Regions from separate parts of the Kitasatospora sp. NPDC001527 genome, predicted to be linked through region 1. Evidence: riboswitches for the same ligand, from Rfam matches in the RefSeq annotation. Region 1 holds a riboswitch; each other region holds the start of a gene.
The links. A riboswitch is a leader RNA that binds a small molecule or an ion and turns the genes downstream of it on or off. The one in region 1 is predicted to bind cobalamin.

Region 1 (3,201 bases):
AGGGGCGCGGGGGCTCGACAAGATCGGGCAACAGAGGCCAAACCGACTGGCTTGATCTTTGTGGCGGGTTCATGCCAGACGGAACCGGGGTGGGCCGGTATTCCGCCCCGTTCCGCGCGGCGGGGGGGGCGGAACGGGTTTCGGCGGGGGGTCAGCAGAACGGGGTGAGCCAGCGGCGGAGGGTCTCGGCGTAGCGGTCCGGATCGGTGTTCCAGAGGGCGGCGTGGTCACCCCCCGGGAAGGCCTGGAGGTTGACCACGTCCGGGCGGCGGCGGGCCAGGCGCTCGGCGGCGGAGAACGGCGCCACCGGGTCGTCGGGGCCGTGCAGCACCAGGGTGGGCACCCGCAGGTCCGTACCCTCGGCGAGGCGGGCGAAGTCGGCCAGATCCACGCCGGTGCGGCCCTGGGCGGCGAGCGCGCCGAGTTCGGCGGCCGCGCCCCGGAAACCGGAGCGGGCGGCGTCCCGGCGGGCGGTGGCCGGCCAGTCCAGGACCGGCGAGTCCAGGACCAGGCTGCTGATCGAGGGGGCGAGGTCCGAGCGGGCGGCGGTCTGCAGGGCCATCGTGGCGCCGAGCGACCAGCCGTAGAGGACGACCCGGCCCGCGCCGCCGTCCAGAGCGGTGCGCACCGCCGCCTCGACGTCGCGCCACTCCGTCTCGCCGAAGTGGCCGAGGCCGTCCGGGGAGGCCGGGGCGCCGGCGTCGCCGCGGTAGGTGACGGCGAGGACGGGCAGGCCCAGGCGCTGCAGCTCGGACAGGACGGGCAGGCTCTGCTCCCGATCGGCGCCGGGGCCGTGCACCAGGACCACCCAGGTGCCGCGCTTGCCGTCCAGCCGCCAGGCGGGCATGGTGCCGAGCTCGCCCTCGACGGCGGTCTCGGCGAACGGCAGGCCGAGCGCCCGGGCCGGGTCGCCGAGGTGGACGCGGGGGGTGAAGCGGACCTCGGTGCCGGCTGTGAGGGTGCCGCGGTCGGCGCGCACCAGGCGGCGGGTGACGTCCGCGTCGTCGCGGCGCAGCACCTCCTCGACGACGGCGTGGCCGTCCTCGCCCCACTCGACGGCCCAGCGGCCGGGGCGCTCGCTCACGGCGGTGCGGGTGAAGGTGACCTCTCCGGCGCCGAGGCCGCGGACCAGCACCGGGCCGGTCCGCTCGCGGGCACCGGCGGCCGGGCGGACCATCCGCTCGGAGGCCCGGCGGCCGATCACCAGAACGGCGGCCCCGGTGCCGACGGCTGCGGCCGCCACGGTGGCCGCGATTCCCCAACGCATACTCGCTCCCCGCTGCTCGGTGTCTGGACCCACTCCTCAGCCCAGTCCACTCGCGCGGGCGGAGGGAAGCCAGTAGGACACGGCCGTACGGGTTGTTCCGGGATGAAAATCACACGGGGAGTCAGTAGACCGGTCTGCATATTCAGGGGCGGCGCACGGTGTGACCAACACCGTCCACGACCTCGGTTGACTCCCGGTTCGGGCCCGTGATGGGATCCTTCAGCCAATACGGAGGCATGCAGAGGAAGCCGGTGCGAGTCCGGCGCGGTCCCGCCACTGTCACCGGGGAGCACGACCGGAACACGCCACGGCGGGCCGTCAGAAGCCGCTGGAAGGCCCGGAGTGTGCGTCCGACCCGGAAGCCAGGAGACTCTCGCCCCCCGTTCGTCGATCCAGGGCGCGGACCCTGAGTGAGGACACGCACGCGATGCTGCGCCCTGCCGTGCACCCGCTGAGCGGGGCCGCCGCCTTCGGCGCGGGCGCCGTCGCCGGGTACCTGGCCGACGCCCGGTTCGGCGACCCCCGCCGCGGCCACCCGGTGGCCGGCTTCGGCTCCGCCGCCGGCCGGCTGGAGCACCTGCTCTGGCGCGACCACCGCGCCGTCGGCACCGCCTTCACCGCCCTGACCGTGGGCACCGTCGCGGCCGGGGCGATCGCCGCCGACCGGCTGCTGGCCCGCCGTCCGCCCGGCCGGGCCGCGCTCGCCGCCGCCGCGACCTGGACGGTGCTCGGCGGCACCTCACTGACCCGCGAGGCCCGCGCCATCGGCCGCTCGCTCGCCGCCGGAGACCTGACGGCCGCCCGCGCGCGGCTGCCGCACCTGTGCGGGCGCGACCCCAGCGCGCTGGACGAGCGGCAGCTGGCCCGCGCGGTCGTCGAGTCGGTGGCCGAGAACACCGCCGACGCCGTGGTCAACGCCCTGGTCTGGGGCGGTCTCGCGGGCACGCCCGGCCTGCTGGCGTTCCGCGCGGTGAACACCCTGGACGCGATGGTCGGTCACCGCTCGCCGCGCTACGCCCGGTTCGGCTGGGCCTCGGCGCGGCTGGACGACGTGGCGGGCTGGCCGGGCGCGCGGCTGACCGCGCTGCTGACGGTGGCCGCCGCGCCCGCGCCGCGCACCGCCTGGCGGGTCTGGCGGCGCGACGGCTCGGCACACCCCAGCCCGAACGCCGGCCAGGCCGAGTCGGCCTTCGCCGGCGCGGTGGGCGTGCGCCTCGGCGGCACGCTGCGGTACGGGGAGCGCGTCGAGCACCGCCCCGTGCTGGGAGGGGAACTGCGCCCCGTCGGGGTGGAGGACATCGAACGGGCCTGCGTGCTCTCCCGGCGGGTGAGCGCGCTGGCCCTGGGTACGACGGTCGCCGGGCACCTGCTGCTGCGGGCGGCGCTGGGCGGGAAGCGGAGGGTTGGGTCATGAGCAAGGCGCTGCTGGTCGCCGGGACGACCTCGGACGCCGGCAAGAGCGTGGTCACCGCGGGCATCTGCCGCTGGCTGGCCCGGCAGGGTGTCTCCGTCGCGCCGTTCAAGGCGCAGAACATGTCGCTGAACTCCTTCGTCACCGCGGACGGCGCCGAGATCGGCCGTGCCCAGGCGATGCAGGCCCAGGCGGCCCGGGTCGAGCCGGAGGCGGCGATGAACCCGGTGCTGCTCAAGCCCGGCGGGGACGGGCGCAGCCAGGTGGTGCTGCTGGGCCGGCCGGTCGCCGAGGTCGGCGCGCTGGACTACCGGGAGCGCAAGCCGGTGCTGCTGGAGCGCGCCCTGGAGTGCCTGGCGGACCTCAGGCGCCGCTTCGACGTGGTGGTCTGCGAGGGCGCGGGCTCCCCCGCCGAGATCAACCTGCGCGACCGCGACATCGCCAACATGGGCCTGGCGACCGCCGCCGGGCTTCCGGTCGTGGTGGTCGGCGACATCGACCGCGGCGGGGTCTTCGCGGCGAT
Region 2 (3,201 bases), on a different contig from region 1:
CAGCGGTCGGCCCACTCCGGCGCGGCCGTCGGGAAGTGGTCGATGTGCAGCTCGCCGCGGGCGGCGCGGGTCTCGCCGTAGGCCTCGTGGCGGCCCAGCTGCTCGGCCAGGTCGGCGGAGCGCTCGTAGGCGGTGAGCATGATGCGCTCGGCGATGAGCGTGGACAGCCGCGCGGCCTCGGCGGAGTCGAAGTCGATCCGCAGCTTGAAGAAGACGTCCTGCAGGCCCATCACGCCCAGGCCCACCGGCCGCCAGCGGGAGTTGGAGGCGCCGGCCTCGGGGGTCGGGTAGAAGTTGATGTCCACCACGCGGTCGAGGAAGGTGACGGCGGTGCGGACGGTGGCGTCCAGGCGCTCCCAGTCCAGCGCGTTCAGCAGGTCGTCGGCCGACGCGCCGTCGGCGACGTGGGCGCCGAGGTTGACCGAGCCGAGGTTGCAGACGGCGGTCTCGGAGTCGTCGGTGACCTCCAGGATCTCCGTGCAGAGGTTGGAGGAGTGCACCGTGCGGCCGGGCAGCGCGGTCTGGTTGGCGGCGCGGTTGGAGGCGTCCTTGAAGGTCATCCAGCCGTTGCCGGTCTGCGCCAGGGTGCGCATCATCCGGGCGTAGAGGGTCTGCGCGGGGATGGTGCGCACGGCCTTGCCGGCCAGCTCGGCCTTGAGGTAGGCCTCGTCGAACTCCTCGCCCCACAGGTCGACCAGCTCGGGGACGTCGGCGGGGGAGAACAGCGACCAGTCCGCGTTGGCGTTGACCCGGCGCATGAACTCGTCCGGGATCCAGTGCGCCAGGTTGAGGTTGTGGGTGCGGCGCGCCTCCTCGCCGGTGTTGTCGCGCAGCTCCAGGAACTCCTCGATGTCCGCGTGCCAGGTCTCCAGGTAGACGCAGGCCGCGCCCTTGCGGCGGCCGCCCTGGTTGACGGCGGCGACCGAGGAGTCGAGGGTGCGCAGGAACGGCACGATGCCGTTGGACTTACCGTTGGTGCCGCGGATCAGCGAGCCGCGCGAGCGGATCCGGGAGTAGGACAGGCCGATGCCGCCGGCGTGCTTGGACAGGCGGGCGATCTGCGCGTACCGGGAGTAGATCGAGTCCAGGTTGTCCAGCGGGGAGTCCAGCAGGTAGCAGCTGGACATCTGCGGGTGCCGGGTGCCGGAGTTGAAGAGGGTCGGCGAGGAGGTCAGGTACTCCAGCCGACTCATCAGGCGGTACAGCTCGGCGACCTCGGCGACCGACTGCTCGGTGTCGCCGACCGCCAGGCCGCAGGCGACGCGGAGCAGGAAGTACTGCGGGGTCTCGACGACCTTGCGGGTGATCGGGTGGCGCAGCAGGTACCGGGACTGCACGGTGCGCAGGCCGAAGTACTCGAAGCGGTCGTCGCCGGCCGGGTCGACCAGGGCGTCCAGGGCGGCGGTGTGCTTGGCGACGAAGGCGGCGGTGGTGTCACCGATCAGGCCCTCGGCGTGGCCGACCGCGATCGAGGTGGAGAACGAGACCACGCCCTGGCTCGCCGCCTCGTCCACGATCTCCAGCGCCAGCAGCCGGGCCGCGAGCTTCGAGTACTGCGGGTCCTCGGCGATCATCGAGGCGGCGGCGTCGACGGCCAGCCCGCGGAGCTCGGCGAAGTCCGAGCCGGCGTGGCGGCCGCGGAGCGCGGCGGCGGCGACATGGCCGGGGTCGACCTGGGGGAGGTCGGCGCTGCGGTCGGTCAGGAGGCGCAGGAGCGCACCGCCGGGGTCGGAGACCGTCGGGTCGGCGGGGGCGGAGCTGGAACCCTGGGCGGGCAGGGTGGCTGAGGCAGCGGTGGTCAAGGCGCTCTCTCCTGGCGGCGGTCGACGGCGGTGGCTCGGGGCCGGGCCGTTCGGGGCAGGGGAGACCGCCGCGCGGGCCCGGAGGCGCCGCGCGCGTGTCGTCCCCGGCCCGCCCGCGAGGCCCGGAAGGTGGTGCTGGTGCCATGGCCTCTGCGGGGAGGCGTCGGCACGCCGTCGGCAGGCACTCGGACTCGCGGCGCACCTGGGGAAGGCGGCCGCACACCGCTGCGGGGCAGTCCCGGAGTCACACCGGGTTCCCCTGCGTCGACAGCAGGAGTGAGCATACATCTAGTGGTGCTTGCTGGATGCGACACCACATGTAGTGCAGCGTGGCGTGTTGCTCCGATGACCAGTGGTACGGGGACGGGGCCTGCGGTGCCCGTGGCGGGCCGGGTTCTGAAACGGATTGGTCACCGGATCGATCCCTCGTCCGGTGCATGCCCTACGATCTCGGCACATGAGCGAGGGAACGGGCGCTGCGGGGGACTGGGCCGGTAGGGCCGTGCCGCCGGAGCAGGGTCAGCAGCCTGGCACGCCGGGGCAGGCGCCGCAGCCGGGGCAGCCGCCGGTGCCGCCGCCAGGCGGCTTCGGGCCGCCTGCGACGCCGTACGTCCAGCCCGGGGCGGGGGTGCCGCCGCAGGGCCAGCCTCCCGTGGCGCCGCACGTGCCGTCCGGCGCGGTGCCGTACCCGCAGCCGGGGCCCCAGCCGGGGCCGCAGCCCGGACCTCAGCCCGGTCCCGTGCAGCCCCAGCCGCAGCCAGGACCCCCGCAGCCCCAGGCGGCGGCCGGTGGGCCGGCCCAGTTCGCCCCGTGGCCGCAGCAGAGCGCCCAGCAGCAGGTGCCGAGGGAGCCGGACTGGAACGCGATGGCGGACCGGCACGCCTCCGAGTCGCGCCGCCGCAAGCGGCTGGGGATCGGCGCCGTGATCGCGGCTCTCGTCGTGGTCGGCGGCATCGTCGGGGCCGGGGTGTGGATCAACGGCCGCGACAAGGGCGGTGACGACCCCAAGCCGAACGCGAGCACGTCCACGGCCGGCAGCCCGTCCGTCACGGCCACGCCCACCGAGCAGGCGCTGGCGGTCATCTCCGACGCCGCCACCGACAAGCTGCCGGTCGACGCGGCGACGCTGTTCCCGGACCAGACCCGCACCATCGACGGCAAGGTGTGGACCCGTCAGGTGACCGGCGCGACCGCCCCCTGCTCCAAGGCGACCACCGGCGGCCTCGGCCTCGCGCTCGGCGACGACACCTGCCGGACGGTGGTCCGCGCGACCTACGTCAACGGCGAGAGCGCCGTCACCGTCGGCGTCGCGGTCTTCGACAACAAGGCCGGCGCGGACCGGGCGCTCGGCCGGCACGCGGGCCTGATCCAGGGTCTGTCCGGTACCGGGGTCGCGATG
Region 3 (3,201 bases), on a different contig from region 1:
GGTGACCGGGCCGGTGAGCATGCCCTTGACCGGGCGGTCCGTCAGGCTCCGGGCGTAGCGGAACCAGTCGACGGTCATCGCCCGCGGGCGGGAGATGTCGCCGGCGAGGACCGGGGGCCGCACGTAGCGGGTGCCGTAGGACTGCACCCAGCCGTGCCGGGTGGCCAGGTAGCCGGTGAGCCGTTCGGCGAAGTACTGGACCATGTCGTTGCGTTCGGGCTCGCCGTGGACGAGCACGTCGAGTCCGGCCTTCTCCTGGTAGGCGATCACCTCGCGCACCTCGGCCTCGATGCGCTCGCGGTAGGCGGCGGCGTCGATCCGCCCGGCGCCGAGGTCGGCGCGGGCGAGGCGCAGCTCGGCGGTCTGCGGGAAGGAGCCGATCGTGGTGGTGGGCAGCAGCGGCAGGCCGAGGCGGGCGCGCTGGGCCTCGGCCCGCTCGGGGTAGGCCTGGGCGCGGCGGGTGTCCCCGGCGGTGACGGCGGCGGCGCGGGCGCGTACGGCGGGGTCGCGGGTGATCGGGGAGCGGGCGCGGGAGGCCAGGTCGGCGCGGTTGGCGGCGAGTTCGGCGGTGATCGCGCCGGTGCCCTCGCGCAGGCCGCGGGCGAGCAGGACGGTCTCCTCGGCCTTCTGCCGGGCGAAGGCGAGCCAGCGGGCGAGCTGCGGGTCGAGGTCGCGTTCGGCGGTGGCGTCGAGCGGGACGTGCAGCAGGGAGCAGGACGGTGCCACGTCCACGTGTCCGGCCAGGCCGAGCAGGGTGGCCAGGGTGGCCAGCGACTTCTCCAGGTCGTTGATCCAGACGTTGCGGCCGTCGACGACGCCGGCGACCAGGCGCTTGCCGGGCAGTCCGCCGGCGGCGGCGAGGTCGGCCAGGTTGGCGGCGGCCGGTCCGGTGAAGTCCAGGGCCAGGCCCTCGACGGGGGCCTTGGCGAGGACGGGCAGGGCCTCGCCGAGGCGGTCGAAGTAGCTCGCCACCAGCAGCTTCGGCCGGTCGGTGAGGGCGCCGAGGTCGCGGTAGGCGCGGGCGGCGGCGTTCAGTTCGGCCGGGGTGCGGTCCTGGACGAGCGCGGGCTCGTCGAGCTGCACCCAGGCGGCCCCGGCGGCGCGCAGGTCGGCGAGGAGTTCGGCGTAGACCGGGAGCAGCCGGTCGAGCAGGGTGAGCGGGCGGAAGTCCTCGGCCACGCCGGGGGCGGGCTTGGCCAGCAGCAGGTAGGTGATCGGGCCGAGCAGCACCGGCCGGGCCCGGTGGCCGGCCGCGAGGGCCTCGGCCAGTTCGCCGACGGGCTTGGCGGAGTCGGCGGTGAAGGCGGTGCCGGGGCCGAGTTCGGGCACCAGGTAGTGGTAGTTGGTGTCGAACCACTTGGTCATCTCCAGGGGCGCGGCGTCCTGGGTGCCGCGCGCCATGGCGAAGTAGCCGTCGAGCGGGTCGGCCTCGACGGCGGCCCGGTGGCGGGCGGGGATCGCGCCGACGGCGACGGTGGTGTCGAGCACGTGGTCGTAGAGCGAGAAGTCGCCGGTGGGGACCTCGCCGATGCCGGCCCCGGTGAGCCGGCGCCAGGTCTCCCGGCGCAGTTCGGCGGCGGCGGTGTGGAGGGCGTCGGCGGTGACGGTGCCCTTCCAGTAGCCCTCGATCGCCTTCTTGAGTTCCCGGTTCCGGCCCTGGCGGGGGTAGCCGTGGACGGTGGCCAGGGTCGCCGCGGCTGCGGACGTCGCTGTCAAGGGACTCTCCTTCGCGAGTCTTGCTCCTCGGGTGCCCGGTGACGGGGAGGAGGGCGCGAAGGGGTGACGAACCGGGCGGACGCCGTCACGGCTCCGCCGGGTGTGCACGCCGACCCGCCCACGAGGTCACCGGAGAACCGCGCGCGATCGGTCGCGCGCGGGCAACGGGCAGGTCTTCGGACTCGCGGGCACGTCCGCCCGTGAAGGGCGGTCACCTACTGGCCGTCGCTTCCCAGACCCGGCCGGGCCCAGTGCGTATGACGGCGGTCGTTCCCGCTCACCGCTGCGGGGCAGTCCCGGACTGGCCTGTTCAAAGGCGTCACCGGGTTCCCTCTTGCGACGCGCCTGCCTGGCGGGCAGGGCGAACCAGCTGCACCGGCCAGCCTAGACCCACAACCGCTCCCCGTCACCATGGTTTCGCCGACGCCCCCTGTCCTACGACAAGGGTGTTGACGTAGCCTGCCCGGATGAGCGAACGCGTAGTGCCCGAGCCCCAGCGGCGGCGCCGGCGGCCCACCAAGCAGGGGGTCGTGCTCTCCCACGAGCTGATCGTCGACACGGCCCTGCGGCTGATCGGGCAGCACGGCGCGGAGGCCCTCACCGTCCGGAGGCTCGGCGCCGCGCTCGGCGCGGACCCCAGTGCCGTCTACCGCTACTTCCACAGCTCCGACGACCTGCTGCTCGCCATCGCCGACGAGCTGGTCGGCCGCGCCCAGCAGGGCTGGCGGGCCACCGGGGAATGGCGGGCCGACCTGCGGTCCATCGGCCTGCGCATCCACGCCAGCTACCAGGCCCATCCGCAGGCCGCGCTGCTCGCCGCCCACCGCACCACCGGGCGCACCCACGAGATCGCCGCCGTCGAGGCGATCCTCGGCGTGCTGCGCGGCGCGGGCTTCCCCGATCCCGAGGCGGTGCGGATCTACCACGCGTTCGTGGACCAGAGCCTCGGCTTCGCCGCGCTGGACGCCGCCGCGCTCGCCCTGCCCGCCTCCGCGCAGTCGGCGGACCTGCGGGTCTGGCACGCCTCGTACGCCCGGCTGGACGCCGCGACCAACCCGCACATCGCCGCCACCGCGCACCTGCTCACCGCCGACATGCGGCGCAGCGGCTACCCGTACGCGCTGGACCTGTTGCTGGACGCCGCCGAGGCCCGGCTGGCGAAGTCGCGCTGAGCACGGCGACCGCCGGGCGGAGGGTGATCCTGCGGCCCGGCGGCCACCGTGAGCGGCCACCGTGAGCGGGCGCGGTCAGCCGGCCTCGTGGACCAGCTCACCGCCCACGTACGTCCGCAGCACCCGGGCCTCGGCGATCTCCTCGGCCGGGCCGCTGAGGATGTCGCGGTCCAGGACGACCAGGTCGGCCCACCGGCCCGGGGCGAGCACGCCGGCGTCGTCGTGGCCGTTCACGTGCGCGGCGCCGGCCGTGTAGGCGGCGATCGCGGAGGCGAGGTCGAGCCGCTGCTCGGGCAGGAAGACCCGCTCGTCC
Region 4 (3,201 bases), on a different contig from region 1:
GCCCAGGGCGCCGGACACGCCGACGCCGAGCACGATCACGGTGACCGCGCCGGCCGCGGCTCCGTCCGAGATCCCGAGCAGGAAGGGATCGGCCAGGTCGTTCCCGGTCAGCGTCTGCAGCACCGCACCGCAGACCGCGAGGCCGGCGCCGGTGGCGGCCGCTCCCAGGACCCGCGGCAGCCGGAGCTGCCAGACGATCTGGTCGTCGAGCAGCGTCACGTGCGGGTCGCCCAGCCCGAGACGGCGCGCCACGACATCGATCACCGTCCGGACCGGCTCGTGGTGCGAGCCCACGGCCAGACCGAGGAGCACCGTGGTCAGCAGCAGGGCCGCACCGACGGCCAGGGCCGCCGCCGCGCGGCCCGGACCAGCGGGCCGCACGGCGGGGCGGGTTGCGGTGGTCATGAACCCGGGCGCAGCTTGCCCAGCCCCTCGGACACCCGGGCGGCGCCGTCGGCGAGCCGCACGCCGGGCGTCGACTCCGAGAACGGCACCACCACGAAAGCCTTGCGCTGCACGGCGGTGAGCCTGCTCAGCACCGGGTCGTTCTCCAGGTAGTCGATCTTGGACTGGGCCGTGTCCCAGTCGGCGTCCGCGAGCACGACGGCGTCCGGGTCCGCGGCGACGACCTTCTCCCAGCTCACGTTCTGCCAGGAACCGGGCAGGTCCGCGAAGACGTTGCGGGCGCCGACGGCGTCGAGCACCAGCTGGGGCCCGCCGTGGCCGGCGCCGATGTACGGCGCCTTGGTGTCCGAGTCGAACCACAGGACCTTCAGGCCTTTGCCGGCGGCTGTCGCCGTGAACCGGGCCAGCTGCTGCTCCTGCTGCCGCTGGATCGCGGTGGCCCGCTCCGTGACACCGAAGACCTCGGCGACGTCGTTCAGTTCGCCCCACATCGCCTGCCAGGTCGTCGGCGGCACCTGGCTCCTGTCCGAGCAGCCGAACGGGGACAGGTACGACGGGATCCCCTGGCCGCGCAGTTCCTCCCGGCTTCCCGCGACCTTGTCGGTGAACGCGCTGGAGTAGGAGGCGTACAGGAAGCCGGGACGGGCCGCGAGGAGCTTCTCCTTCGTCGGGTACTCCTTGGAGAGCACCGGAACGGAGTCGTAGGCCGCCTTCCACTTCTCCGGGACGGAATCGTCGAGATAGGCGGTACCGGCCATGCGGGACTGCAGGCCGAGGGCCAGGGCGACCTCGGTGGCACCCTGGTTGAGCGTCACCAGCCGGTCGGGCGGCGCGCCGACGGTCACGGTGGTCCCGCAGTTGTCCACACGGACGGGCTCGGCACTTCCGGTCGTCGCGCTGGACGCGACGGGCGCGGGGGCGCCCGCGCAGGCGCCGAGTACGCCGGCGAACAGGACGGCCGCGACCGCCCGGCCGGCACGGACCGGACCTGCGGGGCGTGCGGAACGCATGGATCGGAACGGACGCGGAAGACCGCTGGGCACGTGTTCTCCAAAACCCTCGTGGAACATGTCGCGCCGTGGCCGGTCTCCTGGCTCCCGCATCGACACACCGAGGCCGACCTTCCCGGGCGGCTCATCCAGCCCGCCCAGTGGCCCTGACCGCTGGGGAAGCCGGTCAGCGAGGGCCGCGGCACTCCGCGGCAACAGTGGCGAGGGCCGCACCGGACTCAGACCGGTTTCCCGAACACCACGGCGATTGCAAGGTATCAGGCACGGTCGGGTCGGTGCCGCCCGGCACCTGGGACGGTCGTTTGGACAGTTCGGGCTCGGATAGCCCGGGCACGCGACTGATGCGCGAACTCCCGGGGACGTACGCCGTGCCGAAGACTCACCTTTCGCCGTTCCACGACCGCCACAGATCCGAGTACGGTCCGCCCGCGCCGACCAGCTCGTCGTGGGTGCCCAGTTCGACGATGCGGCCGGACTCCATGACGGCGATGCGATCGGCGTCGTGTGCGGTCTGCAGCCGGTGGGCGATGGCGATGACGGTGCGGCCCGACCGGACGGCGGCCACTGCCCGCTCCGCCTGCCGGGCCGTCGTCGGGTCGAGCAGTGACGTGGCCTCGTCCAGGATCAGGGTGTGCGGGTCCGCCAGATGCACCCTGGCCAGGGTGAGCTGCTGCGCCTGGGCGGCCTCCAGTTCGACTCCGCCCGAGCCCAGCGGGGTGTCCAGGCCCTCCGGCAGTTCGGCCACCCAGTCCGCTTCCACGGACCGCAGGGCCGCGAGGACGGCCTCGTCGTCGGCTTCGGGGGCGGCCATGGTCATGTTGTCGCGGAGGGTGCCCATGAACACGTGGTGCTGTTGCGTGATGAGGACGATGCGGTTGCCCAGTTCGCCCGCCGCGGCCTGGTCGGCGACGGGCACGCCGCCGACCAGGACGTGGCCGGCGTCAGGGACGTCCGCACCGGACAGCAGCTTGCCGAGGGTGGACTTGCCGGCTCCCGACCGGCCGACCACCGCCAGCCGTTCACCGGGACGGACCAGCAGGTCCACGTCCTTGAGGATCTCGTGCCCGGGGACGTAGGAATACCCCACGCCCTTGACCTCGATGAGGTCGTCCACAGGGGCCGACACGGGAGCGTCAGCTGTGTGCGACACCAGCCCGACACCCTTGATGCGGGCGAACGAGGCGCCGCTGCGCTGCAGTTGTTCGACCCAGACGAGCATCTGGTTGAGCGGGTCGACCAGCTGCCACATGTACAGGCTGCCCGCCACCACGACTCCCAGGGAGATCGTGCCGTTGAGGTAGCCGAACCCGCCCACGAGCAGGATGAGCGCCATGGGCAGCGTGTGCGCGAACTCGGTGACCGGGAACAGCACCGTCCGCAGGGAGAGGGTGCGCATGCCGGCGCGGTAGGTGGTGTCGATGGCCTCGTCGAGGGTGCTGTTCCGCAGTTCGCCCAGCCCGTAGGCCTCGACGGTACGGGCGCCGTGGGCGGTGGAGTTGAGGATCTCGGAGACATCGCCGGCGGCCGCTCCCTCGGCGAGGTAGGCGTCGCGGGAGCGCGCGAGGTACCAGCGGCTCACCCCCCACACGAGCGGCAGTCCCACGACCGAGCAGAGACCGAGCAGCGGGTCGAGGAGGAAGACCGCGGCGAAGATGAACACGACCTGGATGCCGGAGATGAACATGTCCGGAGCCGCATTGCGCAGCGTGGCCGCGACGGTCGAGACGTCCAGGGTGGTACGGGTGACCAGATCACCGGTGCTCACCTCGTCCGCGACACGCCCCGG

Region 2: another riboswitch for cobalamin. It lies ahead of ABT238_RS31245 (ribonucleoside-diphosphate reductase subunit alpha); the one in region 1 lies ahead of ABT238_RS10695 (cobalamin biosynthesis protein).
Region 3: another riboswitch for cobalamin. It lies ahead of metE (5-methyltetrahydropteroyltriglutamate--homocysteine S-methyltransferase); the one in region 1 lies ahead of ABT238_RS10695 (cobalamin biosynthesis protein).
Region 4: another riboswitch for cobalamin. It lies ahead of ABT238_RS15270 (ABC transporter substrate-binding protein); the one in region 1 lies ahead of ABT238_RS10695 (cobalamin biosynthesis protein).

The regions. Positions count from the first base shown of each region.
Region 1 is NZ_JBEPAM010000007.1:289,087-292,287, reverse strand. It holds gene ABT238_RS10700 (alpha/beta hydrolase) at 152-1,267, opposite strand; cobalamin riboswitch at 1,462-1,660, shown strand; gene ABT238_RS10695 (cobalamin biosynthesis protein) at 1,695-2,681, shown strand; gene ABT238_RS10690 (cobyric acid synthase) at 2,678-3,201, shown strand, end outside.
Region 2 is NZ_JBEPAM010000048.1:3,846-7,046, forward strand. It holds gene ABT238_RS31245 (ribonucleoside-diphosphate reductase subunit alpha) at 1-1,778, opposite strand, end outside; cobalamin riboswitch at 1,962-2,090, opposite strand; gene ABT238_RS31250 (hypothetical protein) at 2,542-3,201, shown strand, end outside.
Region 3 is NZ_JBEPAM010000024.1:65,936-69,136, forward strand. It holds gene metE (5-methyltetrahydropteroyltriglutamate--homocysteine S-methyltransferase) at 1-1,716, opposite strand, end outside; cobalamin riboswitch at 1,879-2,089, opposite strand; gene ABT238_RS21870 (TetR/AcrR family transcriptional regulator) at 2,184-2,888, shown strand; gene ABT238_RS21875 (amidohydrolase) at 2,964-3,201, opposite strand, start outside.
Region 4 is NZ_JBEPAM010000012.1:74,310-77,510, forward strand. It holds gene ABT238_RS15265 (FecCD family ABC transporter permease) at 1-405, opposite strand, end outside; gene ABT238_RS15270 (ABC transporter substrate-binding protein) at 402-1,415, opposite strand; cobalamin riboswitch at 1,469-1,673, opposite strand; gene ABT238_RS15275 (ABC transporter ATP-binding protein) at 1,795-3,201, opposite strand, start outside.